Linked DNA regions of Wigglesworthia glossinidia endosymbiont of Glossina morsitans morsitans (Yale colony). The protein of the gene in region 1 interacts with the protein of each later gene in a pairwise test. Links are inferred from orthologs where the notes say so. Each region holds a gene or a part of one and is shown on either strand. Other genes may lie near its edges.

The links.
Region 2: the proteins of dnaQ (region 1) and WIGMOR_RS02865 interact in binary tests that used the Escherichia coli proteins (3 or more experiments, as listed by UniProt). The link is inferred for Wigglesworthia glossinidia endosymbiont of Glossina morsitans morsitans (Yale colony) from one-to-one orthologs.

What each region holds. Positions count from the first base shown.
Region 1 is NC_016893.1:65,134-78,951, forward strand. The notes cover bases 10,395-13,272. They hold dnaQ (DNA polymerase III subunit epsilon), read left to right. Parts: upstream 10,395-11,399; coding sequence 11,400-12,146; downstream 12,147-13,272. Other genes in these bases: gloB (hydroxyacylglutathione hydrolase), read right to left, coding at 10,395-10,571; rnhA (ribonuclease HI), read right to left, coding at 10,891-11,355; rsmD (16S rRNA (guanine(966)-N(2))-methyltransferase RsmD), read right to left, coding at 12,184-12,759; ftsY (signal recognition particle-docking protein FtsY), read left to right, coding at 12,930-13,272. Outside these bases: flagellar basal-body MS-ring/collar protein FliF, read right to left, coding at 1-1,657; flagellar hook-basal body complex protein FliE, read left to right, coding at 1,925-2,245; flagellar export chaperone FliS, read right to left, coding at 2,298-2,690; flagellar filament capping protein FliD, read right to left, coding at 2,719-4,224; WIGMOR_RS00345 (FliC/FljB family flagellin), read left to right, coding at 4,470-5,735; oxygen-dependent tRNA uridine(34) hydroxylase TrhO, read right to left, coding at 5,800-6,717; glucans biosynthesis glucosyltransferase MdoH, read right to left, coding at 6,832-9,336; more of gloB, read right to left, coding at 9,822-10,394; more of ftsY, read left to right, coding at 13,273-13,818. UniProt on the Escherichia coli protein: DNA polymerase III is a complex, multichain enzyme responsible for most of the replicative synthesis in bacteria. The epsilon subunit contain the editing function and is a proofreading 3'-5' exonuclease.
Region 2 is NC_016893.1:580,382-591,367, reverse strand. Bases 1-2,851 are described here. They hold WIGMOR_RS02865 (DNA polymerase III subunit theta), read left to right. Parts: upstream 1-1,239; coding sequence 1,240-1,464; downstream 1,465-2,851. Other genes in these bases: gpmA (2,3-diphosphoglycerate-dependent phosphoglycerate mutase), read left to right, coding at 2,824-2,851; WIGMOR_RS02860 (D-alanine--D-alanine ligase family protein), read right to left, coding at 1,475-2,572; ftnA (non-heme ferritin), read right to left, coding at 678-1,172; rsmH (16S rRNA (cytosine(1402)-N(4))-methyltransferase RsmH), read right to left, coding at 1-450. Outside these bases: more of gpmA, read left to right, coding at 2,852-3,522; WIGMOR_RS02850 (SmdB family multidrug efflux ABC transporter permease/ATP-binding protein), read right to left, coding at 3,552-5,306; WIGMOR_RS02845 (ABC transporter transmembrane domain-containing protein), read right to left, coding at 5,320-7,065; WIGMOR_RS02840 (DEAD/DEAH box helicase), read right to left, coding at 7,299-9,044; pnp (polyribonucleotide nucleotidyltransferase), read right to left, coding at 9,167-10,986. UniProt on the Escherichia coli protein: DNA polymerase III is a complex, multichain enzyme responsible for most of the replicative synthesis in bacteria. This DNA polymerase also exhibits 3' to 5' exonuclease activity. The exact function of the theta subunit is unknown.

The DNA.
Region 1 (13,818 bases):
ATTGACTTAAAATTTTTGCTACTAATTTTGGTTGTTTTTCAGCAATTTCTTTTAGTTCTTTAATATTATTTTCTATTAAATTATTATTATTTTCTATATTTTTTTGATTTTTTATTTGCATTTTTTCTTCTTCTGAAGGGATATTATCTTTTTGTTGCAAATTTATTTTTTTCATCATATTTTGTTGATTTTCTTGTTGCTGTTTCCACATTTTCATAAATTTATTCCAAGCAAACCAGATTGCAATAAAAGATATTATATACTTAAAAATACTGAAAATAATATTTTGTAAACGCGGATTTTCCCAAAAATAAAGACGTGATAATTCGTTTTGATTATCGACGAAATTCATATTTACAATATTTACTGTATCTCCTCTATTTTCTGAATACCCCATGGCTTCTCGTACTAAAGCGTATATATCTTGCATCTCTTGTGCATTTAACTTTATTTGATTACCATCAAGGTTAGTTCGATTATTTATCAACACAGCAACAGATAACTTTTTTAAAGTTCCAGAAGAAAATTGATTATGAGTAATTTTACGATCTATTTCGTAATTAATTGTTTTTTCATTTTGAATACTACTTGATCTTTCAGAATTGTTAGATGAATTTTCAGAAAGTGATTTTGAGTCAGTTTTATTATTTTCATATTCAGAATCTTCGATCATAGCAGATGATGGTTGTGATGGTTGGTTGCTTAATGCTCCTGGGATTCCTTCTGGAATGTTTCCAAAATTTTTATTTTCTGTAATTTGTTGACTTCGAATAGTCATGTCTTTAGGATCAGTATTTGGTTTATGCTGTTCTAAAGTTTGTTCGATTTTAGTAAAATCTATTTGAGCAGTGACTTCTGCGCGGATGTTATTGATTCCTACTATTGGAGTCAAAATAGCTTCAATTCTTCTGCGATATTCTGATTCAATTTCTCGAATATATTGTAATTGTACTACGTTACTGCTGATTTCTTTATTTTCCGGTCGAGTAAGTAACTTTCCGTGATTATCAACTAAAATAATATTATTTGCTGGTAAATTAGGAACAGTACCTGAAACTAACCATGTGATTGCTTGAATTTGATTATCATCGAGCATTCTTCCTGGATATAATGTAAGCGTAATGGAAGCTTTTGCTGATTGTTTATCTTTTACAAAAACAGAATTTTTTGGAATAGCTATATGAACACGTGCATATTGAATAGAATTAATTGTTTCTATTGTGCGTGCAATTTCTCCTTCTAATGCTCTTTGATAATTAATTTGTTCATTAAATTGGCTCATTCCAAATTTAGAATCATCTAAAATTTCAAATCCTACTGAACCTCTTTTCGGCAAATTTTTTTGAGCAAGCATTAACCTAGTTTTATATACTTGGTCTGCAGGAATCATAATAGCTCCGTTTCCATATGAAAATTTGTATGGAATATTTGCGGAAGATAATTCTGCTATAATTTCTCCTCCATCTTGATCGCTAATATTACTATATAATACTTGATAATCTGGAGATTGTATCCATATGACTAGTGCTGCGATTAAAGTAATTCCGAAAATTCCAGAAATTAAAAGAAAGTATTTTGGATTATTAAAAATTTTTTTAAAAAAATCAGTGAAATATTCAGTCGATTTGTTTTTTATATCTGTAGCCAAAACATTCATTTAATTTCCCTAAAATGCAATTTATTTAATTCAATATTTTTTTTCTAAAATTTATTGTAATTTAAATTTTGTGTTATTTTTGCTTAATAATTAACAGTTTCACATATAAAAAATCTATTGATAGGAAAATAAAGCAGTTCTTTCAACCTTAATTTTTTGGATTTGAATATTATTATTTAAGTTATTATTAAACACTAAAGCAACATATATTTAAAATTTTATTGAAATATAAAATAACTAAATTTTAATGAAAAGGTAATTATTTAGATGAAAATAGATTTTGATGAAAATCCAATAATAAACAAAATGAACGCAATAAAATTTGATTTGAATCCAAAGATAAATATAAGCAAAATTTCTCAGGATTCAGAATTCCTAAACATTTTCAGAGAAAGTATAAAAAAAATTAATACTTTAGAAGTACAATCGGAAGATATATCAAAAAAATTTGAACTAGGATATCAAAATGTTGGCATTAATGACGTTATGCTTGAAATGCAAAAAGCCGCAATAGCTTTAAATTTTGGAATTCAAGTCACTAACAAATTAGTCGGAGCTTATCAGGAAATTATGAACATGAACATATAAACTATATTTTAATTGTGAGTAAAATTTTTAATTTTTTTAAAACACTAATTTTTTATTTAATTAACTTCCAAGCAGAAGATACTTTTCTCAATAAATCGTTTACATGCTTTATTTTTTTAACATCATTATTTAAATTTGCCTCTAGTAAGACACGAATACAATATATATATAAAGACTTTAAGTTTTGAGCAAGCATAAAATTTTCGTCATTATGCAGCGCAGGTATAAGAACAGATTCGATCATAGAAATAGAATATGATATCGATTCTCCCTTCATAGAAATTTGATTGTTTTTTATTAAAAAAATTGATTTTCTAAGTTCCGAATGTAATATATCGAAAACAATATCAATTAGCTCTTTAGGATTAGCGTTTAGGATCTTGTCCTTTAAAGAAAAAAGATTCGATTTTTTATACATATTAATAGCATGTTTGTTTTGATACATATCATACTCCGTTCAGATATCAAATACTTTACGTTTTATGAGAAGACAAAATTATATCGATTTGTTTACTAATAGCATCAGTTTTAGTTAAAAATACATCTAATTTTTGAAATTGTAATTGGTATAAATTAATTCTATTACGAATCATAGTTTCAGTACGATTGATATTTTTAATTACTGCTTTATTTTTCAATTTTAAATCTTGAAGTTCAGATTCGATAATTCCTGATTTGTTTAACTTTGTATTGTTAATATATTCTTGAATTAATTGAGATATATTTGAAATAAATCCTATTTGATTTTTTTTCCCAAGAAAAAAATCTTGCATATTTAACCAGTTCTTTTCAGTATTAGAATTTAATTTTTCTTGATTTAAAATTAATTTTCCAGATTTCTGATCTATTGCTATTCCTACATCTATCAATGATGTAATATTAGTTTGTTTATAGTCACAATAATTTATTCTTGTACATTGTCTTAATTTGGAAATTAAATTTGTTAACAAGCTATTTCCAAACAAAATAGAACTTTGCGTCATATGATCTTTAGATTGCTTATTTAGATAAGAATTATGACTGTTTTCAAGTTTCAACTTCCTAAATTCTGATGTTTGATCTATAAATGTATTAAAGCAGGTAACAAATTCTTTTATATTTTTCAATACAAAATTTTTATCTTTAAAAAATCTTACAGTTTCTTTTTCGAAAAATTTTTTGGATTCATCTTTTTTTGATGTTTTAATTAAATTGAATGTAACATTTTTTAGAGCATCTGTAATAATATTGCTTTCGCGATAGTATTTAATTCCATCTACTTCTAGAATAGAACATTGTGCTTTTTGATTCTCTCGCATTTGTGTATAAGTTGTTTCGTTTTGATTTTTTTCTAGATTTTCTACATTTTTGTTAGGAAAACGTAAAATTTGATCTAGTTTATCATCTCCGTCAACATTAATTGCAAGTTGTCCATTTGTACCTAATATATCTGAACTTATTAACAAACAGTTTTCGTTAAAGTTAATTTTTTTAATTTCAGAATGAATATTTAAGTTGGATTTATTTATTGCTTTGGATATATTTTCTAAAGTTGTATTATTTCGATTAAGTTTTATCCGAACTTTTTTATTAGTTTGATTTTGTTTGTTTCCCTGAACGATATTTAAATAACGTATATTTTCTGAATTTCCTAAGATCGTGTTTTTCTTTTGTTTTAAAAATAAGGATAATGTGTGATTTTTTGCTAGTTGCACGACACTTACTTCATGTGAGCTTTCGGATTGACCGCCAGATGTAGAAAAACATTCATTTTTACTGCTTTGAAAGGAAGAAAAAGATCTTGAATTAATAGTAGAAGATTTCTGCAGAATATTTTGTAATGAATAACAAATTTTTCCCCATGCACTTATTTTATTTTTTATTATTTCTTTCTCATTTTGTAAAGGTTTTAATTTCAAGTTTTCAATTTCTATTAACCTTTGCATAAGTTCAGACGTAGCACCTTTAGATCCAATACCTAACATGGATATGTTTGTCATTTAAATCCTCTGATATTTTTTCTTTTTAAAAGAAATATATCGGTGAATTTTAAAAAAAGTTTATTTTGACATATAAATATAAAAGCTCTAGGCATATAAAAAAATGCGAAAATCTCATTAGTAACACAAAATTTAAACTTGTAAATTACTATATTTTTTAAAGCTTTGTTAATCCGAGCCGATATCTTTTATCGTGTTCTTAAATATATTCAACAGAACTTCGCATAAAACGAGGGAAACCGTATATGTCTCATGTAATTAATACTAACATGCTATCTATAACTGCTCAAAATAATTTAAACAAGTCTCAGACATCTCTTAACACGGCAATTCAAAGACTTTCTTCCGGTTTAAGAATTAATAGCTCCAAAGATGATGCTGCCGGGCAAGCTATTAGCAATAGATTTACTTCGCTTATTAATGGTCTCGGTCAAGCAGCAAGAAATGCAAATGACGGTATTGCAGTTGCTCAAACTGCAGAGGGAGCTATTAACGAAATTAATGAAAACATGCATGCTATTCGACGTTTGACTGTACAAATTAAGTCTACTGCATCAGTTTCTAAAGCAGATAAAAAATCAATTCAAGACGAAATAAAGAAACGTCTTAGCGAAATTGATCGCTTAGCGGAACAAACAGAATTTAATGGAATGAAAATTCTTAGTCAAAATCAACGACTTAGCGTTCAAATTGGAGCAAATGACGGACAAGTAGTTAACATCGATCTATTTAAATTGGATACAGAATCTCTGCACGTTAAAGATTTTAATGTAAATTCAGATGCTCTGTACGCTTCTGACATAGACGAAAATGCTGTTACAAGTGCTAAGATAGGAATAGAAGCAAAAAAAATATTAGATTCTAGCACTCCAGAAAGTAAAAAGAACATTAAACGCCAATTATATGAATCAGGCGGCGAATATTTCTTTAAACAAATTGACGGCAATGAATACTATAAAGTAGAAATATCAAATACGGGAGTAGCACAGTACAACTCATCTTCCCCAGCCGAATTAACTGAAATACCTAAGTCAGTAAAAACAGCTCAAATAACAGTAGAAATTGATCCAAAAACGCTTGCAGTAGGAGAAACATTAAAATCTTATATGAAAGATGGTATTCAACAGTATCTTATACACAAACAAGAAGGAGATAAAGAAATCTATCACGAAGCTATTATTAATTACGAAGGAAAAGTAAAATCAGGTTCCGAACTAGATTTCGAAACACTTTTAACCATGGACCCATTAAAAGAAATAGATGATGCTATCGCAAAAATAGACGATATACGAGGATCTTTAGGAGCAACTCAAAATCGATTAGGTTCCGTAATTAATAGTTTAAGTACTACAATAGCAAATTTGACACAGTCAAGATCAAATATTTTAGATGCAGATTTTGCCACAGAAGTATCTAACATGAATCGCGCTAACATTCTACAACAAGCAGGTACAGCAGTTTTAGCACAAGCTAATGCGGTTCCTCAAAATATTTTAGCTCTATTAAGATAGAGAAATAAAACAAATATATGGTCCTATATATTTCGGGGCCATATATTTTCAGAAAATAAATAAATCAAAAAAACTCATTATTATAACAATACGAAGAACAAAATTCTTTAAACTTTTCGTTGCAAATTTTACACTGAAGAAAAAGTACATTACATTTTTTTCTTGCGCAATTTTTATGTAAATAAGATTGATTAATTTTACACTGATGACAATAAGATACTATATTTATATTAGTATTTTCAAACAGACGTGCATCAAATACAAACATTTTACCTAAAAATTTTACAGCATATTTTTTTTTTCTCATATAATTAATATAATTTATAATACCGCCTTTTAAAAAAAATACATGTTCGAAATTATTTTGTATTAACCATGCGCTCGCTTTTTCGCATCTAATACCTCCTGTACAATATAAAACAATCTTTTTATGCTGATAATTTTTGAGCGCCCTAGTCATGTTTGTTAATTGGTTTCTAAAAGTTTGTGCAGGCACATGTATTGAATTTTCAAAATGTCCTATTTCATATTCATAATTATTTCTTACATCTACAATTAAGCAATTTTTGCTATTAGACATAGTGTTAAATTGTTTCACTGATATACATTTGCCTAATTTTTCTACATTAAATTTAAAATTTTTAATACCATCATTTACAATATGAGGTCTAACTTTTACTTGTAATTTATAAAAAGATATTGAATGATCGTCAGTCGAAAAATTAAATTTTACATTTTTAAAAATTGGATTTAATTCATATAAAAAATTTTTTAATATATATATATATTTTTTATATATATAAATCTGCGCGTTAATGCCTTCTTGAGCAATATAAATTCTTCCCAAGATTTTTAACTCTTTTAATTTATTCAGTAATATTAATTGTAATTTTTTTGGATTTTGAATGTGGAAATATCGGTAAAAAGATATTGTTTTCTTTTCTTTAAAAGTTAAACTAGATTTTATATTAATGTTTTTCATAAAGATTTAAACAATTAAAATTTTTATATAAAAAATTGTATTTCAAAATTATAAATCAAGCATAAATTTATTTCAAATTACATAAAAATTAAATTTTCGATAAAATTAATGTAATTATTTTGATTTAAGTAAATTTTTTTTGGATTGTAACCAAATTAAAAAATGTAACTTACTTAAAATTACAGGATCATTCAATATAAATAAGCGTTCAAAAATATCGAGATTTTTAATTCCTTTTAAAAAAATAATATTTAAATACTTTTGTCTGTTGATTTCAATTAATTCAGAATGATTGTGTCGTGAATTTGCAAATGTTATAGCAAGTGCATTATACGCAGGATGTATAATAGCTTGAAAAAAACCATTTTTTAATAATCTTGATTGATTAATTTTAAAATATTTTTTAGTATTCACTAGTTCTTTTGGTGGTAAATATTCTTCAGGAATTAGAAATAAATTCAATTTTTTTAAAAATAAACCTATAGTCGAATAACTTGAATAAACAGAAATTAATGGCGACATAATCAACGCACTAAGAATAGGAATGAACCAAAATAAATATTTAAAATTAATATAAAAAATTAATCCTAAGGTCCAAAAAATTCCAATTAATACTTGCGATAAATGATGCTTGAAAGCATCACGCCAACTCGTGATTTCGTTGTTACGTTTTGGCGATTTCCACGTTATTGGACGTCCAATACATGCACTAAAAATAAAAAATGTATGACATACCATTTTAATCGGAGTAAAAAACATAGAAAATATTATTTCTAATAATATTGATAATATAAAACATTTAGCACCTCCAAATGGTTTTGAATTTTTGGAAATTATTAACGTTATACTAAATAACTTTGGTAAAAATAACAAAAATAAAGTTACAAAAAATAGTTCTGTAGCTATTTTTAAATACCAATAAGGAAAAAAATGAAAATAAGAGTTTATTGCAGAAATATATTGAAATTTAATATTATATATTATTTGTAATATTGTAGATAAAATTAAAAATGCAAACCAAAGCGGCGCTGATAAATACGACATCACTCCAGTTAAAAATACTATTCTATGCACTGGATGCAATCCTCTAACTAGAAATAATCTAAAATTCATTAAATTTCCGTAACACCATCTGCGATCTCGTTTTAATTCATCTAATAAGTTAGGTGGTGGCTCTTCATAACTCCCAGGTATATCATATGCAATCCATACTCCCCACCCGGCACGACGCATTAGAGCGGCTTCAACAAAATCATGTGATAAAATTGATCCAGACAAAATTCCGCTTCCAGGAAGGGGGGCGAGAATACAATTTTTCATAAATGGTTGAATTCGAATAATAGCGTTATGTCCCCAATAATGTGATTCTCCTAATTGCCAAAAATGCATTCCAGCTGTAAATAAAGGAGTATATACTTGTGTTGCAAACTGATGATAACGTGCGTATAAAGTATTCATGCCTGAAGTTTTTGGAATACTTTGGATAATTCCTGCTTTAGGATTTGATTCCATTAATTTGACAAGATGAATAAGACAATTTCCGCTCATGACACTATCTGCATCTAAAATAACCATATATGAGTATTTTTTACCCCATCTGCGGCAAAAATCATCAATATTTCCACTTTTTTGTTTTATACGTCTATGACGACGTCGGTAAAAAATATTATTAAATCCCTTGGTTTCTTCACATAATTCTATCCAAGACTTTTGTTCTGAAACACAAATATCTGGATTGTAACTATCGCTTAATATATATATATCAAAAAATTTAATTTTTCCAGTAGCTATAATAGATTCATAAGTAGCTTTTAAACCTGCAAATACACGTTCAACATTTTCATTACAAATCGGCATTAAAATCGCAGTTCGGTGGTGATGATTTAATTTTTTTTTAATATGATTGTTAGAAATATTAAATTTATCATTTTTTACACTTAATTGAATAAATCCCATAAATGCAGTCCAAAAACTAGCTGAAACCCAAAAAAATAAAACAAAAAATAGTAATAATATTGTAGTATGTAATGTATATAAGATAATTTTTTCAGAATATTTTAAAAAACTATAATTGAAGTTATGAATTAAATTTATACAAGATAAATTTTGGTGTAATAAAATACTATTTAACTTGTATGATGCTATCGTAGTTTGTATTAAAATTAAAAGTAAAAATATATATCTTCTTGCAATACCTACAATTCTCCATTTTTCTAAATTACACTTTTTTTTATTCTTAAAAATAAATTGAAAAATTTTTTTTTTATTAAAAAGTTGTTTAAAAATTAATATGTAAGAATTAATTATCCATGGTGTTGGAGCAATACTAGAACGATTTACTTTAGGTGTAGATCGGATTAATGGACGATTATTGGAATCTTTTATCATTATTTTTGGAAAATTTATAATTTTTGGCCAAGCTAATTTAAGACGTTTTTTTACAGATGACATCGTGATATCTTTCCAACAAAACATATTATATTTTTTATTTTTATTTTCGATTAAAGCACGATGTATGTAAAATAATCGTTTATAAGTGTATTTGTATATCTTGTGAGTTAAAATATCAATTTTTTTATTTGAACACTTTAAAAGTTTTATATAACTTGTATTAAGCAAAGTAAAATCTCGTCTAATTATTTTAGTTTAAAATTAATATAAATTAAAATTTCAATTTTTATATGTATTAAAATTTAAAATAATTTTTAATTATTCATAATGATAAATTTTTGATCTTTATAAGATATCTTTGAAAAATTTTATAAATTCATTTGAAAAAATTAAATATATTAAATATAATTGATTTATATCAAATATATAAATTTATTGAAACATATCATAGTTCATTATATAATAATAAATATAGTAATTTTACTACAATTTAGTTTATTAATTTTAAAAGGCAGAAGATCTTTAATATGAAATTTACTTATATTTAAATATTTTAAAAATTTTTTCAGAATTATTTTATTTTCATTTTGAAAACTAAAAATTTATTTTTGATTGAAGCATATTTATTAGTTTAATAAAATAAATCAAGTATATATTTTATACATAAAAAAATTGATTATATACTTTTTTAATCGTTATTTCATGTAAATATTTCAAAAATTATTTTTCATTTCTCTAAGAGTTTTAAAAATATACCATTCTTCTTCTAGTAATAAAGATTTTAGCTTGCCTTGAAAATTGAAATTGTAAGGATTTAAAAAGATGTTAATTTGACGTTCTAAATATAATATAGACGGCACAGTGGGTTTTTTATGCAAACGTAGCATTTCGACATGTTTTTTATAAAGTAGCAATGCAGCATTTTCAGGTAATATACTAAGCGCAAAATTCAAATTTTGCAAAGTATATTCGTGTCCTGCACAAATTAGTGTATTTGGAGGCATCTTATTTATTTTTTTAATTGATAGATACATATCATAAGCATTTCCTTCAAATAATCTTCCACATCCTGCAGAAAATAAAGTGTCACCAGAAAAAAACCATGGGGTAGTATAAAATCCTATATGACCTAAAGTGTGTCCGGGAAGATTAAATACCTGAAATATTTGATTTAATAAAAATAACTTATCTCCTTCTTTTACTATTTTAGTAGTACCGTTATAGATTGTTTCTTTAGGGCCATATACAGGAATTTGAAAAATATCTTTCAATTTTTGTACGCCATCAACATGATCGTAATGATGATGCGTTAATAATATTGCGATTGGTATAAAATTTTTTTTTACACATAACTTATATACAGAACTATATTCTCCTGGATCAATAATTAAACATTCTTTTTTTTCATTATATAAAATCCAAATATAGTTATCTTTATTTGATTCAATCTTAGTAAGATACATATAGTTTTCCTGGTTGAGTTGAAATTAATAACATTATTTATTTTTAATACTATTTAATGCATAGTAAACTTATAAAATAAATTGTAATTAATTTTTTTTATACAATAAAAAAATTTTTTTTATTTAACATAGAATTATATCATAATTGCGTTATTATATTTTTGATAAAAAATTTATAACGTTCATGAAAAAAATTTTTATTAAAAAAAATTAAAATTTATATTAGTCAATATAAATTTTATTCAATAAAATACGAATAAACTTTGAGCATCTAAAAAATATAATATTAAATATTGAAATTAAAAATATAATATTAATTTTAACATTTTCGATACTTTATATCTACCGTACTAGGATTTTCAGCAGCAAGACGTGCTAATAAATCACACCTGTCATGCTCTGTGTAATTTGTATGTCCTTTAATCCAATTCCAGTGAACAAGATGTTTTTTTATAAGCGAATCAAGTTGTTTCCATAAATCAATATTTTTTACAGGTTTATTTCTTTTTGTTTTCCAATCATTTTGTTTCCAAAATTGGATCCATTTTGTAATTCCATATCTTAAATAGTTACTGTCTGTATTCAAAGTAATATTATAAATATCTTCTAATGATTCTAAAGCTATGATAGCTGCTAATAATTCCATTCTGTTATTAGTCGTAAAATAATATCCATTACTAATTTCTTTATATAATCCATCACCAAATATTAAAATACCATATCCTCCTGGTCCAGGATTCCCTAAACATGATCCATCTGTAAATATTTTAATTTTCTTTTTCATTGTAATGTATTAATATCTTAAAAACATTTAATTATTTTTAATATATGCAAACTCAAATTGATAGACAAATTGTTTTAGATACTGAAACAACTGGAATCAATAAATATGGACCACATTATTATAATCATAAAATAATTGAGATTGGAGCAATAGAAATTATTAATCGTAGATTCACCAATCAATGTTTTCATACATATTTAAAACCCAATCGTCCCGTAGATATTTCTGCTTTTAAAATACATGGTATTAGTGATGAATTCTTATTTGATAAACCTATTTTTTCTAATATAGCTTTAGATTTTATTAATTTTATCAAAGGGTCGGAGTTAATAATTCATAATGCTAATTTTGATGTAGGATTTATAAATTACGAACTTAAATTAATGCAAAATAATCTTCAAAATATTGCAGAAATTTGCACTGTTACAGATACATTAAAATTAGCAAGAAAAATATTCCCCGGAAAACGTAACAATCTGGATGCATTATCCGAGAGATATGGTGTAAATACTGCAAAAAGAACTATGCATGGAGCATTATTAGATGCTGAAATCCTTTCTCATGTATATCTGTCAATGACAGGAGGGCAAATTTGCATAAATTTTTCAAAAAAAATGAATGCTAATATTTTACGAAAAAATTATAAATTTTTTGATAAAAATCATCATAAAAAAACAATAAAAACAAGCACTCCGATAATTTATGCAAATGCAGAAGAAATACATGCACATAAAAAATATATTCAAATGATAAAAAATACAAATAATTTTTGTTTATGGGATGAAAAATAAAAATTTTCACGAAACTTATAAATACATTAATTTAAGATCAAAGATCTCTACTATATAGATAGTAAGAAGTACGTTTAGTAGTTTTTTTTCTATATATCTTCCAACTTTTTGGAACTATAGGATCTGAATTTGATCGATCTATTTCAATGTAAATCCACGATTTTTGCTTTAAAAAATAATTTTTTTCTAAAAAATAAACTACATAATTAACTAAATTAATATTTAAATATGGAGGATCAATAAAAACTATATCAAAAGAAAATCGTGGTTTTTTTAACCAAATTAAAATATTCGTCGTGATAACACGAAAATTTTTTGCATGTAAATCATTTAATTTTTTCATTAATCTTAGATTAAGATATAAATTTTTTTCTATAAAAAAAACAAATTTGGCATATCTTGACAACGCTTCACTACCCAATATACCGGTACCAGAAAAACAATCTAAACATAAAGATCCTTGAACAACAGGAGCAAGCCAATTAAACAATGTTTCTCGAATCGAACTTAAAGTAGGACGCAAATCAGTAATAAATGGTACTAAAAATTTTGTATTTTTCCATTTTCCTCCAATAATACGAATTTTATGTTTATTTAAATTTTTTATGTTCATTTTTATGATTATAATTATTTATTTAATTATGATTTTAAATATTTATTTAAAAATAGATTATTGATTTAAACTTAATTAAAAATTTAATTAAATGATTAAAATTAACTAATTTTTTAATGGTATAATATATTAATTAATATTTTTTAGTAAACTATCACATAACAAAAAGAATGAAAAATACAAATATAGAAAAAAAATCTAATTTTTTGAAACAATTTAATACTAAAATTTTTGCCAATATAAAATCAAGCTTAATTAACAGCCAAAAATATTTTGGCAAAAAATTGTCTAACATTTTTCAATCTAAACAAATAAATGAAACATTATTTAATGAAATTGAAACACATTTGTTAAGTTCTGATTTAGGAGTACAAACTACAAAAAAAATTCTTGATAGTTTAATAATCGAAAATAAAAAAAAAAATATTGTATGTTCTAATGAATTATATATTTTACTTAAAAAAGAAATTTTGAATATTCTAATTAAAGTGCAAAAACCAATTACTTTTAACAAAAAAATGCCATTTATTATTTTAATGGTAGGCGTAAATGGTGTAGGAAAAACTACTACTATTGTAAAAATGGCATATAAATACAAGTCAGAAGGAAAAAAAGTAGTAATAGTAGCAGGAGATACATTTCGTGCTGGAGCCATAGAACAAATAAAAATATTAGGAGATAAATACGATATTCCAGTAATTTATGATTATTATAAATCTGATGCGGCTTCAATAATATTTATGGCAATTAATTATGCCAAAAAAAATAAAATTCAAATTTTAATTATAGATACTGCAGGAAGATTACATAATAAAATTAATTTAATGAAAGAACTTAAAAAAATAGTACAAGTTATTAAAAAATTAGATTTTACAGCTCCGCATGAAACTATGATCGCTATTGATGCACATACCGGTCAAAATACTATAAATCAGGTAAAAATTTTTAACAACATTATCGATATTAGCGGAATTACATTAACAAAATTAGACGGTACTGCAAAAGGTGGAGCAATTATTGGATTAGCGAATGAATTTCATATTCCTATTCGTTATATTG
Region 2 (10,986 bases), 510 kb from region 1 along the record:
AAAATTTTTTAATACAAAATAAATTTCTGATAATTTTGCACGGTTTATCCAATCTGCTGCAGATATTCCGTGCATGTTATTCATACGCATATCTAATGGACCATCTTGTAAAAATGAAAATCCTCTATTTTTATCGTCAATTTGGAAAGAAGAAATCCCAAAATCAAACAAAATTCCATTAACTTTTCCAATAAGATTATATTTTTTTGCATATTGTGTAATTGATGAAAAATTTCCGTGAATAACTTTAATTCTAGGATCTTGGAGGTTGCTTGCTATTTTTATAGCAAGTGGATCTCGATCAATAACGATTATTTGACCTTGAGAATTTAATTTAGATAAAATTTTTTTTGTATGACCCCCTCCTCCAAAAGTTGCATCAATATATGTTCCGCTTGGAATAATATTAATTACATGAATTACTTCATTTAACATTACTGGTATGTGCATATCTCTTTTATAATAACTATTATAAATAATAATATCAGTTAAATACGAATATTTTTATTTAAAAAAATTTATTCTTGAAATAAACAATTAAATTTTAAATTTAATTTTTTTAAAAACACTAATTAGCTGTTAAAAATAAATCTTATAATTAAGATTGCATTTTTTAAATGAAATATTGATACGCTAATTTTTTAATAATATTTAAAAATTATATTTTAATATAACAATTACACTTTTCGAATTTCTTTTAAACTTTGATCAATAAAATATAATCCATGCATATCAGAATTTATCAGCTCTATTCGATCTAAAATAGATTTAAACATTCTTTCTTCTTCATATTGTTCTGAAACGTACCATTTTAAAAAATGAAAAGTTCGATAATCTTGAATTTCTGTTGCATAATGTGATATTTTATGAATTCTTTTACTAATCATTTTTTCGTGGTCATAAGAAAATTGAATGATATCTTTGAAAGATGGGAAATGTTCTGGAGGTGCATCGATAGCTCCTATTCTAGGCGTACTGTCTGAATCATTTAAATAGTCAAATAAACGATACATATGATTCATTTCTTCGTTAGATTGTTGTTTAAAAAATTTACACCCTTCTAATAATTTATTATTATTGCACCAAACACTCATTTGAAGATATAAGTTAGATGAAAATAACTCAAGATTAAGTTGTTTATTTAAATGTGCTATCATTTCTTTTTGAATCATAATTTGAGCATCCTGTATTTTAATAAATTTGTTTTAATTTACACTAAAAATTAATAATAATATATATATGAAAAAAATAACATTTAATATATCTGAAATTTCTAATTTAGAAAAAGAAAAAATTATTTCTGATTTGGCAGCTTCCGGGATTGCTTTCCAAGAAAGGCACAATATGTCTGTCCTAGTGCAAAAAATTGCAAATAAGCAACCCGAACATTTATTGTCGTATTTTTATAAAAGACTAGATCATTATAGAGCAATTGCAAAAAAAATTAAAAGGTCTTTTTTATAATAAAACAAAATTAAAAATTTTTTAAATATTTTTTTTTATAAAATAATTTATTTTTGTTTTTAGCTAAAGTTAATTCGATTAATTTATTAATTAATGAAGAAAAATTAACTCCTGAAGCCTCCCATAATTTAGAATACATGCTATTTTCAGTGAATCCGGGTATCGTATTAATTTCATTTAAAATGATTTCTTCTTTTTTTGTTATAAAAAAATCTATACGAGCCATAATGCTACATTCTAGCATTAAAAATACTTTTTTAGCTATTTGACGAATATTATTTGATAAATTATTTGAAATGTTTGCTGGAATAATTAATTTACTATCCTTGATGTATTTGGCTTGAAAGTCATAAAATTTATTTTTATGTTGAATTTCACCACATATACTAGTAACGGGTTGTTCGTTGCCTAAAATTCCAACTTCTATTTCTCGACCAGAAATTAAAGGCTCAATAAGTATCTTATTATCATAAAAAAAAGAATTTTTTATTGATTTTTTTAATTCAAAAAAATTTGATGCTAAATTTACACCGATCGAAGATCCTTGTGTAGCTGGTTTGACAATACATGGAAAACCAATTTTTTTTATAATTTTTGAATATTTTATTTTTTTATATTTTTTTTGATTTTTTATAGTAATTGAAGGTGTTACAAGAATATTGAAAGTTTTTAAAATACGTTTTGTCATGTCTTTGTCCATACATATACTTGATCCTAAAACTCCAGAACCTACGTAGGGTACATTTAAAACATTATAAAATCCTTGAAAACTACCATTTTCTCCTTTTTCACCATGTAAAACTGAAAAAATTAAGTCTACTTGCAACGTTTTTTTATTACTTAAATTTAAAAACTTAAATTTCCACTTCCCTGGTATGACTGCTATATATCCAGTAGCTGGACCTAATTGTATACGATTCATGTCATTTGGATATAAAACATATTTTTTATGTGTTCTTATTCCTAATTTTCCATTTTTTTCAACACCAATTAAAATAAGATGATATTTATTTTTATCAATAGATTGAATAACATTAATTGATGATTTTAATGATATTTGATGTTCTGAAGATTCTCCTCCAAAAAAAATAGCAATGTTTATTTTCATTTTATTCTAATCTTTATTAAAGATATTATGATAGTGCACATTTTAAAAAATTTATAAAATGTATGTAATACAATAATTTTTTTTATATGCTTGTATTTTTTAAATAATATTATATTATCAGTTTAATTAAAAATTTTTAAGTGATATATTTATAATTTAATACACACTAGTATTATTGTAATGTATATAAATTAAAAGATCTCAAAATATTAATTATATTGCAGAAATTTACTAATTAAGGAAATATTTACATGTCTATAATTAAATTGGTTTTGATGCGTCATGGAAGAAGTATATGGAACGATCAAGATCGTTTTACTGGATGGACAGATATTGAATTATCTGAAAAAGGCGAAAAAGAAGTAAAATATGCAGGAGAAGTATTAAGATCTTTTGGGTATTTATTTGATTTTGCTTATACATCTTTATTAAAAAGAGCTATTCATAGTTTATGGATTCTTTTACAAGAAATAGATCAATCTTGGATTCCAATAGAAAAATCTTGGAGATTAAACGAAAGACATTACGGAGCTTTACAAGGATTTAGCAAAAATGAAATTAAAACAAAATATGGCAGTGCACAATTAAAAGAATGGCGTCGTGGATTTTTAAGTATCCCTCCGAAATTAAACACAAATGACATACGATTTCCAGGAAATGATCCGCGATATCTTCGTTTAAAACTTTCTGGTCAACTTCCTACTACAGAAAGCTTAAAATCTACAATTGATCGTATTATACCGTATTGGAAAAAAAAAATTTTCCCCAAATTAAAAAATAAGAATAAATTAATTATTGTTGCACATGGAAATTCTATTCGAGCAATTATGAAATTATTAGATAATCTTGACGAAAAACAAATAACCCAGTTAAATGTGCCCACTGGAGTACCATTAATATACGAATTTGATAAAAATGTATGTCCTAAAAAGCACTATTTTTTGTTTTAAAAAGTAATAATTTAAAATATAAAAAAATTTTAGTATGTATAAGAAAAATTTTTATCATATTTTTGAATATAGTACATTTGATAATATTTTCCTTTCGATCTTAATAACGATTGATGAGTACCTTTTTCAATAATTTTACCATGATGGAGCACTAAAATTTGATCAGCATTTAATATAGTACTTAATCGATGTGCAATTACGATTAAAGTAGTAGTATTTTTTATTTTATACAAAATATAATTAATTTTTTGTTCTATATCTGCATCTATATTTGCGGTAGCTTCATCAAGTATCAATATACTTGGTTCAGAAACTAATACTCTTACAAAAGATAGTAATTGCTTTTGCCCCATAGATAATCTATTGCCGTATTCATCTAACTTAGAAAAAATGCCTTTTGGAAAAGAATTGATAAAAGAAATTAAATCTAAACTAGATAAAATAGACCAAACTTTTTTTTCACTAATATTTCTGCCAAGTACAATATTATCGTAAATTGTTTTTGCCATAAAACAAGGTTCCTGTTGTACCATAGCAATACTATTTCTCATAGAATACTTAGACAACGTTTTTATTGATCTATTATCTATTAATATATGTCCTTCTTGAATTGGATAATGACCCATTATTAAATTTGCTAAAGTAGTTTTTCCGCTGCCTGTTTTACCTACTAATGCTAAAAAACTTTTTTCTGGTATTGAAAAAGATATTTGATTTAGTATAGGATTCTTATGATAGGAAAAAGTTAAATTTTTTACTTCAACTTTACCTTGAAGAATTTTTCGATGATCATTGCCATAACGTTGTATAGGGCAATCTAATAAATAAAAAATTCTTTCTCCTGAAGCGATAGATTGTTGTAAAATAGATTGTTGAGCAGCTAGTTCTATTAAAGGTTCGCTTAATCTACCAAGATAATTAATAAATGTATATAAAATACCAACCCCCATGATTTTAGAGGTATTTAATCCAAAAAATAATAATATTATACAGAGAATTAACGAAAACAATAAACTTAACAAAGGACGAAGTAAAAATCCTTCTAACTTTAAATTTTTCATTCTTACTTGAAAATGCTCATAACCCAGGATATATAATTTTTCTCTAAATCTTTTTTGTTGTTGAAATTGCTGTATAATACTCATATTTTGAATAACTTCGTTGAAAAAGTTATTAATGTTTGCAACACAAGTCCGTAATTTTCTAAAAATTGGTATGCTATAATATTGATATAAACGCATTATATAAAATAAAATTGGAAATAAAAAAAATAAAATACATCCTAATTTAAAATTTAATATTAGAATAGCTATAAACATACTCCCAACTAATGCTATATTTTTTAGTAGTGACGATATAAAATGTGTAAACAAGTCTTTAATAACTTCCGTATCGTTAACAACAATCGAAATTAATTTACCAGTAGATTGGGCATCAAACCAAGATAAAGGCTGTTTAAGTAAAGTACGCATTATCTCAATCCTGATTGTTTTAACAATGCTAAGAGATATCGTACTAAATAAAAACATTTGATGATATCTTAAAATAGCTGATAAAAATTGAAAACTTATAAAAGTTAAAATTAAAACTACTATAATATGCGAAGAAATTTGAATTTCACTAAAAAAACAATCAATAAAATAACTAATAATTATTGGTCCCGAAATTTCCATAATAGAAGAAGTCCACAACAATATGCATATTAAGAAAATTTTTTTTCGAAATGGAAAAGCATAGCGTAGTAATCTTTTTAAAGGATGAAGAGTATAATTTTTTTTACACATCGTATGAAGCTTCCTAATTTTTGTTTAGTGTATTGCTATATTTAAATTTTTGATACTTATACATTTTAGAATACCATCCTTTTTCTTTAACAAGCATATTATGACTTCCACGCTGTTTAATCATACCGTTTTGCAATACTAAAATTTCTGAAGCTTCTTTCAAAAGAGATAGTTGATGCGTACTAATAATCAAAATTTGATAATTCTTTATCTTTTTAATATTTTTTATTATGTTATATCGCGTATAATTATCTACAGAAGAAAATGCATCATCTAAAATTAATATTTCTGAAGGAAATAATAATGCTCGTGCAATTGCAATACGTTGTTTTTGTCCGCCCGAAAGCATCACACCTTGATCTCCAATTTTTGTATGATAACTTTTTGGAAAGCTTATTATATCCTTATGTATACATGCTAATTTCGCTGCGCATTCAATTTGATTGTGTGTTGCGTTAGGATATCCTAAACAAATATTATTTTTAATACTATCTGAGAATAAAAACGGGGCTTGATCAACAAAAGAAATCAAGCTTCTCCATTCATCTAAAATTATAGAATTTAGAGGTAAATTATGAAACAATATCTTACCTTCATACACATCAAAATTTCTTAATATTAAAGAAATTAATGTACTTTTTCCTGATCCAGTTGGACCACATAATCCAACATAACTTTTTGGTTTAATATTAATTTTAATATTTTTTAAAATTATCTGATTATTAGTAGGATAAAAAAATTTATTAATTGAAATTAATATGTTTCCTTTACGACTTGGTAAAGAAATTTTGCCGTCCGTAAATGTTTCTGTATTCAAATAAGTGTAAATTCTATTATATGCTACATTTCCTCTTTCAACAATATTAAATGTCCAAGCAAATGCTAACATAGGCCAAATCATTAAACCAAGATACATAATAAAACTAGTTAATTCTCCTATAGTAATAATATTTTTATGAATTAAATAAATTCCTCCGGAAACTGCTAATAAATTAGATAATCCTACCGATAAATAGATTACTGGATCAAATTTAGCATCTATTTTAGAGGAATGTATATTTTTGATATGAGATTTTTTAATAGAACTAATAAAAAAATTAAATTGATATTTTTCAGATCCAAATGATTTTATTGTACGTATATTTTTAAGATTTTCATGTATTACACTATTTAATTGAGAAAAAGCATTTTGCGCAATACAAAAACTGTAATATAATTTTTTACCGAATCCATTGATACATAACACCATGAATGGCATAGGAATTAATGAAAAAAATGCAAGATACATATTAATTTTAATACTCATGATTAACATTACAGAGAATCCAAGAACTAAAGAATCAACTAGTGTTAGTACTCCTTCTCCAACAGCATAAACGATCTTATCGACATCATTAATAGCTCTAGTAATTAGATCGCCTGTTTTATTTTTTAAATAAAAAATTTTTTTTTGTTTACTTAAAATAAGATAAAATTGATCACGTAAATCTAATGCTAATCGATATGCAGAGCCAAACAATATTATTCGCCAAATATAACGTAAATAATATACCAAAATAGATGAACTGATAATTCCACAAATTAATATTAATAAACCTTTCGTTGTGGAACGTAAATTAATTACATTATCTACAATGATTCCTACTAACCAAGGAGAAATTAATTTTAATATCGAAATAATAATTAATAATAATATTGATAAAATATATTTTTTCCACTCACGCTTAAAAAACCAACTTAATTTTAAAAATAATTTCACAATTAATTTCCAAATGTGTATAAATTAAAATTTATATAAAATTAATATTTTAGTATAATTATACTGTAATTAATCAAATTAGTCTTATAATATTATACTAGATAAAACATTATAATTAATAATTTAATTATTTATTTTAACTAATGAATAATTCATATAAATTTTTAATTTTATCAAGATTTTATTTGATACAATATTATTTATGTCAAATAGTAAAGGTATTTAAAATTAAATTAATATTGTTTGCTCGAAGATATTTTACTTTGATTTTTGATGAATTTTGAAATACGATGTGGATATTGGGAATATGTATTTTTTGATATATAATTTTTAGATTTTTGATTTTTATGAATTAATTTTATTTTTAAAGATTTATGAAAAGTTGATGTATTGGTTAATAACCGAATTGCATCTTTAGATAAACTAGTTGATAATTCTATTACGGAATAATCAAAAAATAATTTTATATGTTTAATAAATTTTTTGCTGATTTTTCCTATATTAATCATCAATTCGAAGATATTTTGAACAAATATTGAATCTTTTTTTCCAAGATTAAGACGATAAAAATAATTTGAATGTAATGATTTAAGATGAGATTTTTCATGTTTTTTGATTTTTAATTTTTTTCTATAATTTAAATTTAAAATTTTTTTATCTTCAGATAGTATTAGAGGTTTATTTTTTTGTATTAATTTGAGTAAAATAGTTGCTATTACTTTAGTATCGGAAACATCTATAATACGCATTATTTTCAATAATAAATGATTATATTTCTCTAGATCTCGATATTTTATTTGTTCTTGAATTTTTTTAGATAAATTATTTAAACGTTTTTCAACTAAATCTTTTGTTTTAGGTAATGAAATTTCTGTAATTTTTAATTTTGTACAACGTTTAATGCTATAAAGTATTTTTTTTTCTCTATTTTCTAAAAATAATAATGCTTTTCCTGTCCTACCAGCACGACCGGTTCTTCCAATACGATGTATATACGCTTCGGAATCTAATGGGGCGTCATAATTAATTACTAAATTAACGTGTTCAACGTCTAATCCTCTAGAAGCTATATCTGTAGCAACTAAAACATCTAATTTCTTAATTTTAAATTTGTTTAATGTATTTTCTCGAAGTAATTGGTTCATATCTCCGTTTAAAGCAGAACTATTGTATCCATTTCTTTCTAAAATTTCAGAAATTTCTAAAGTAGCATGTTTAGTACGTACGAAAATAATTACTGCTTCAAAATTTTCCATTTCTAAAAATCGTAAAAGTGCATCTATTTTTCTTATTTTATAAGCTATCCAATAATATTGTTGAATATCTGGTTGTGTATTAATATTACATTGGATTCGAATTTCTTTCGGTGATTGCATGAAACGACGTGCTATTTTGTTAATTGCTTGTGGCATAGTTGCTGAAAAAAGCACAGTTTGATGTTGTTTTGAAGTTTTCGATAGTATATTTTCTACATCTTCAATAAATCCCATTCTTAACATTTCATCAGCTTCATCTAAAATACAACTAGTAATTTTAGATAAATTTAAATATTTTTTATTTAATAAGTCTAAAATTCGACCGGGTGTTCCAACAATAATTTGAGGTAATTTTTTTATTTTTTTTAATTGAGTTTCATAACTTTGACCTCCATATAATGCAATAATATAAATATTTTTTGTATGTTTTGATAAATTAGAACATGCAAATTTTATTTGTAATGCCAATTCTCTTGTAGGAGTAAGAATTAGTATTTGTGGAAAATTATATTGTGATCTAATGTTATTTAATAAAGGTAAAAAAAAAGCAGCTGTTTTTCCACTACCAGTTTGTGCAACTCCTAACACATCGTGTCCTTTTAAAAGATGCGGTATGCAAGCTTCCTGAATAGGAGAAGGACGTATATAACCGAGATCATGTAACGATTTTAAAATTTCATTATTTAATCCAAGCTCAGAAAAAGAAATTTGTTTTTTATACATGCGTTAATGTGACCTCTCTCGATTAAATATTTTAATAGTTTTAATGCGATACAGATGTTTAATTTTTAAATATTTTTGTGAAAATTAGTAGCGATAAATTTAAATTTTATTTTTTTTAAAATTTATATTTTCATTGTTAAACGTATTCTGCCGTATCTATCTATTTCTACTACTTTTACAGAAACTTTTTGGCCTAATTTTAGATGCTTTGAAATATCGTTGATTTTATGATGCGAAATTTGTGAAATGTGAATCAATCCTTCTTTTCCATTGCTTAAGCTTGCAAAAGCACCAAAATTAACGATACGCGTAATTTTTGCAAGATAAGTTTGATGTATCTTAGTTTCGTCGGTAATGTTCTGTATTTCTTTTAAGGCTTTTTGAGCGTTTTCTGCATTATTTGAAATTACTTTTACTGTGCCATCATCTTCTATTTCAATCGCAGATTGAGTTTTTTCTGTTAACATTCGAATTACTGAACCGCCTTTTCCGATAACATTTTTGATTTTTTCGGGATTAATGTTAATTTTATAGATTCTTGGTGCAAAAACAGAAATTTCATTTTTAGGTTCTTTAATGCATTTATTCATAGCATGTAGAATATGTATTCTTGCTTCTCTAGCTCGATACAAAGCTTCTTTTAATATTTCTGAAGTTATTTCTTCTATTTTAATATCCATTTGTAATGCTGTAATTCCTTCTGTATTGCCAGCTACTTTAAAATCCATATCCCCTAAAAAATCTTCATCGCCTAAAATATCTGATAAAATAACAAATTCATTTTTTTCTTTAATTAATCCCATTGCAATTCCTGCAATAGAACTTTTAATGGGTACTCCTGCATCCATTAATGCTAGAGACGCTGCACATACCGATGCCATAGATGAAGATCCATTAGATTCTGTAATTTCTGATACTATCCGTACGGTATAGGGAAAAGCACTTGAATTTGGCATTACAGCCATTAAGCTACGTTTGGCTAATTTTCCGTGACCTATTTCTCGGCGCTTTGGGGAACCAATTATTCCAATTTCTCCTACGCAATATGGAGGAAAATTATAATGAAACAAAAACCTATCTGTTCGATCTCCTATTAATTCATCTATATTTTGAGCATCTCTTTCAGTACCTAATGTTACTATAGATAGTGATTGTGTTTCTCCTCGCGTAAAAATGGCAGATCCGTGAGTTCTTTTTAAAATGCCTATCTGAATATTTAAATCTCTAATTACGTTATTTTTACGTCCATCGATACGTGGTTTTCCGGATAAAATTCTATTTCGAACAATTTCACGTTCTATGTTTTTAATTACAAATTCTACTTGTTCTATATTAGCGTTGTTGTTATTTTCTATTAAATTGTTAAAAATTTTATTTTTAATATCTGCGATTTTTTCAGATCTTTTTTTCTTTTCAGAAATTAAATATGCTTCTTTTAATTCTTTACGAAAGTTATTACTAATATACTCTTGTAGTTCGAGATCTATATTTTTTAGTTTATCCCATTCGCACTTAGAACATGAAACTTTTTTTACTAATTCATTAATATTTTTTATTATGATTTGTTGTTTTTTATGTCCATATAACATGGCTTGCAGGATTTGGTCTTCTGTCAATATCTTTGATTCTGATTCTACCATTAAAATTGCATTGGAAGTTCCAGAAATTACCATATTTAACTTACTATTCATTAGTTCAGTAGTAGTAGGATTTAAAATATATTCTTCATTTATGTATCCTATCCTAGCTGCTCCTAGAGGGCCTTTAAAAGGTAACCCGGATAAGCTTAGTGCTGCAGAAACACCGATCATTGATGCAATATCTGGATTTATTTCTGGATTGACCGATAAAACCGTGGCTATTATTTGAACGTCATGAAAAAAATTTTTTGGGAATAAAGGACGTATAGGTCTGTCAATTAATCTTGATACTAATATTTCAT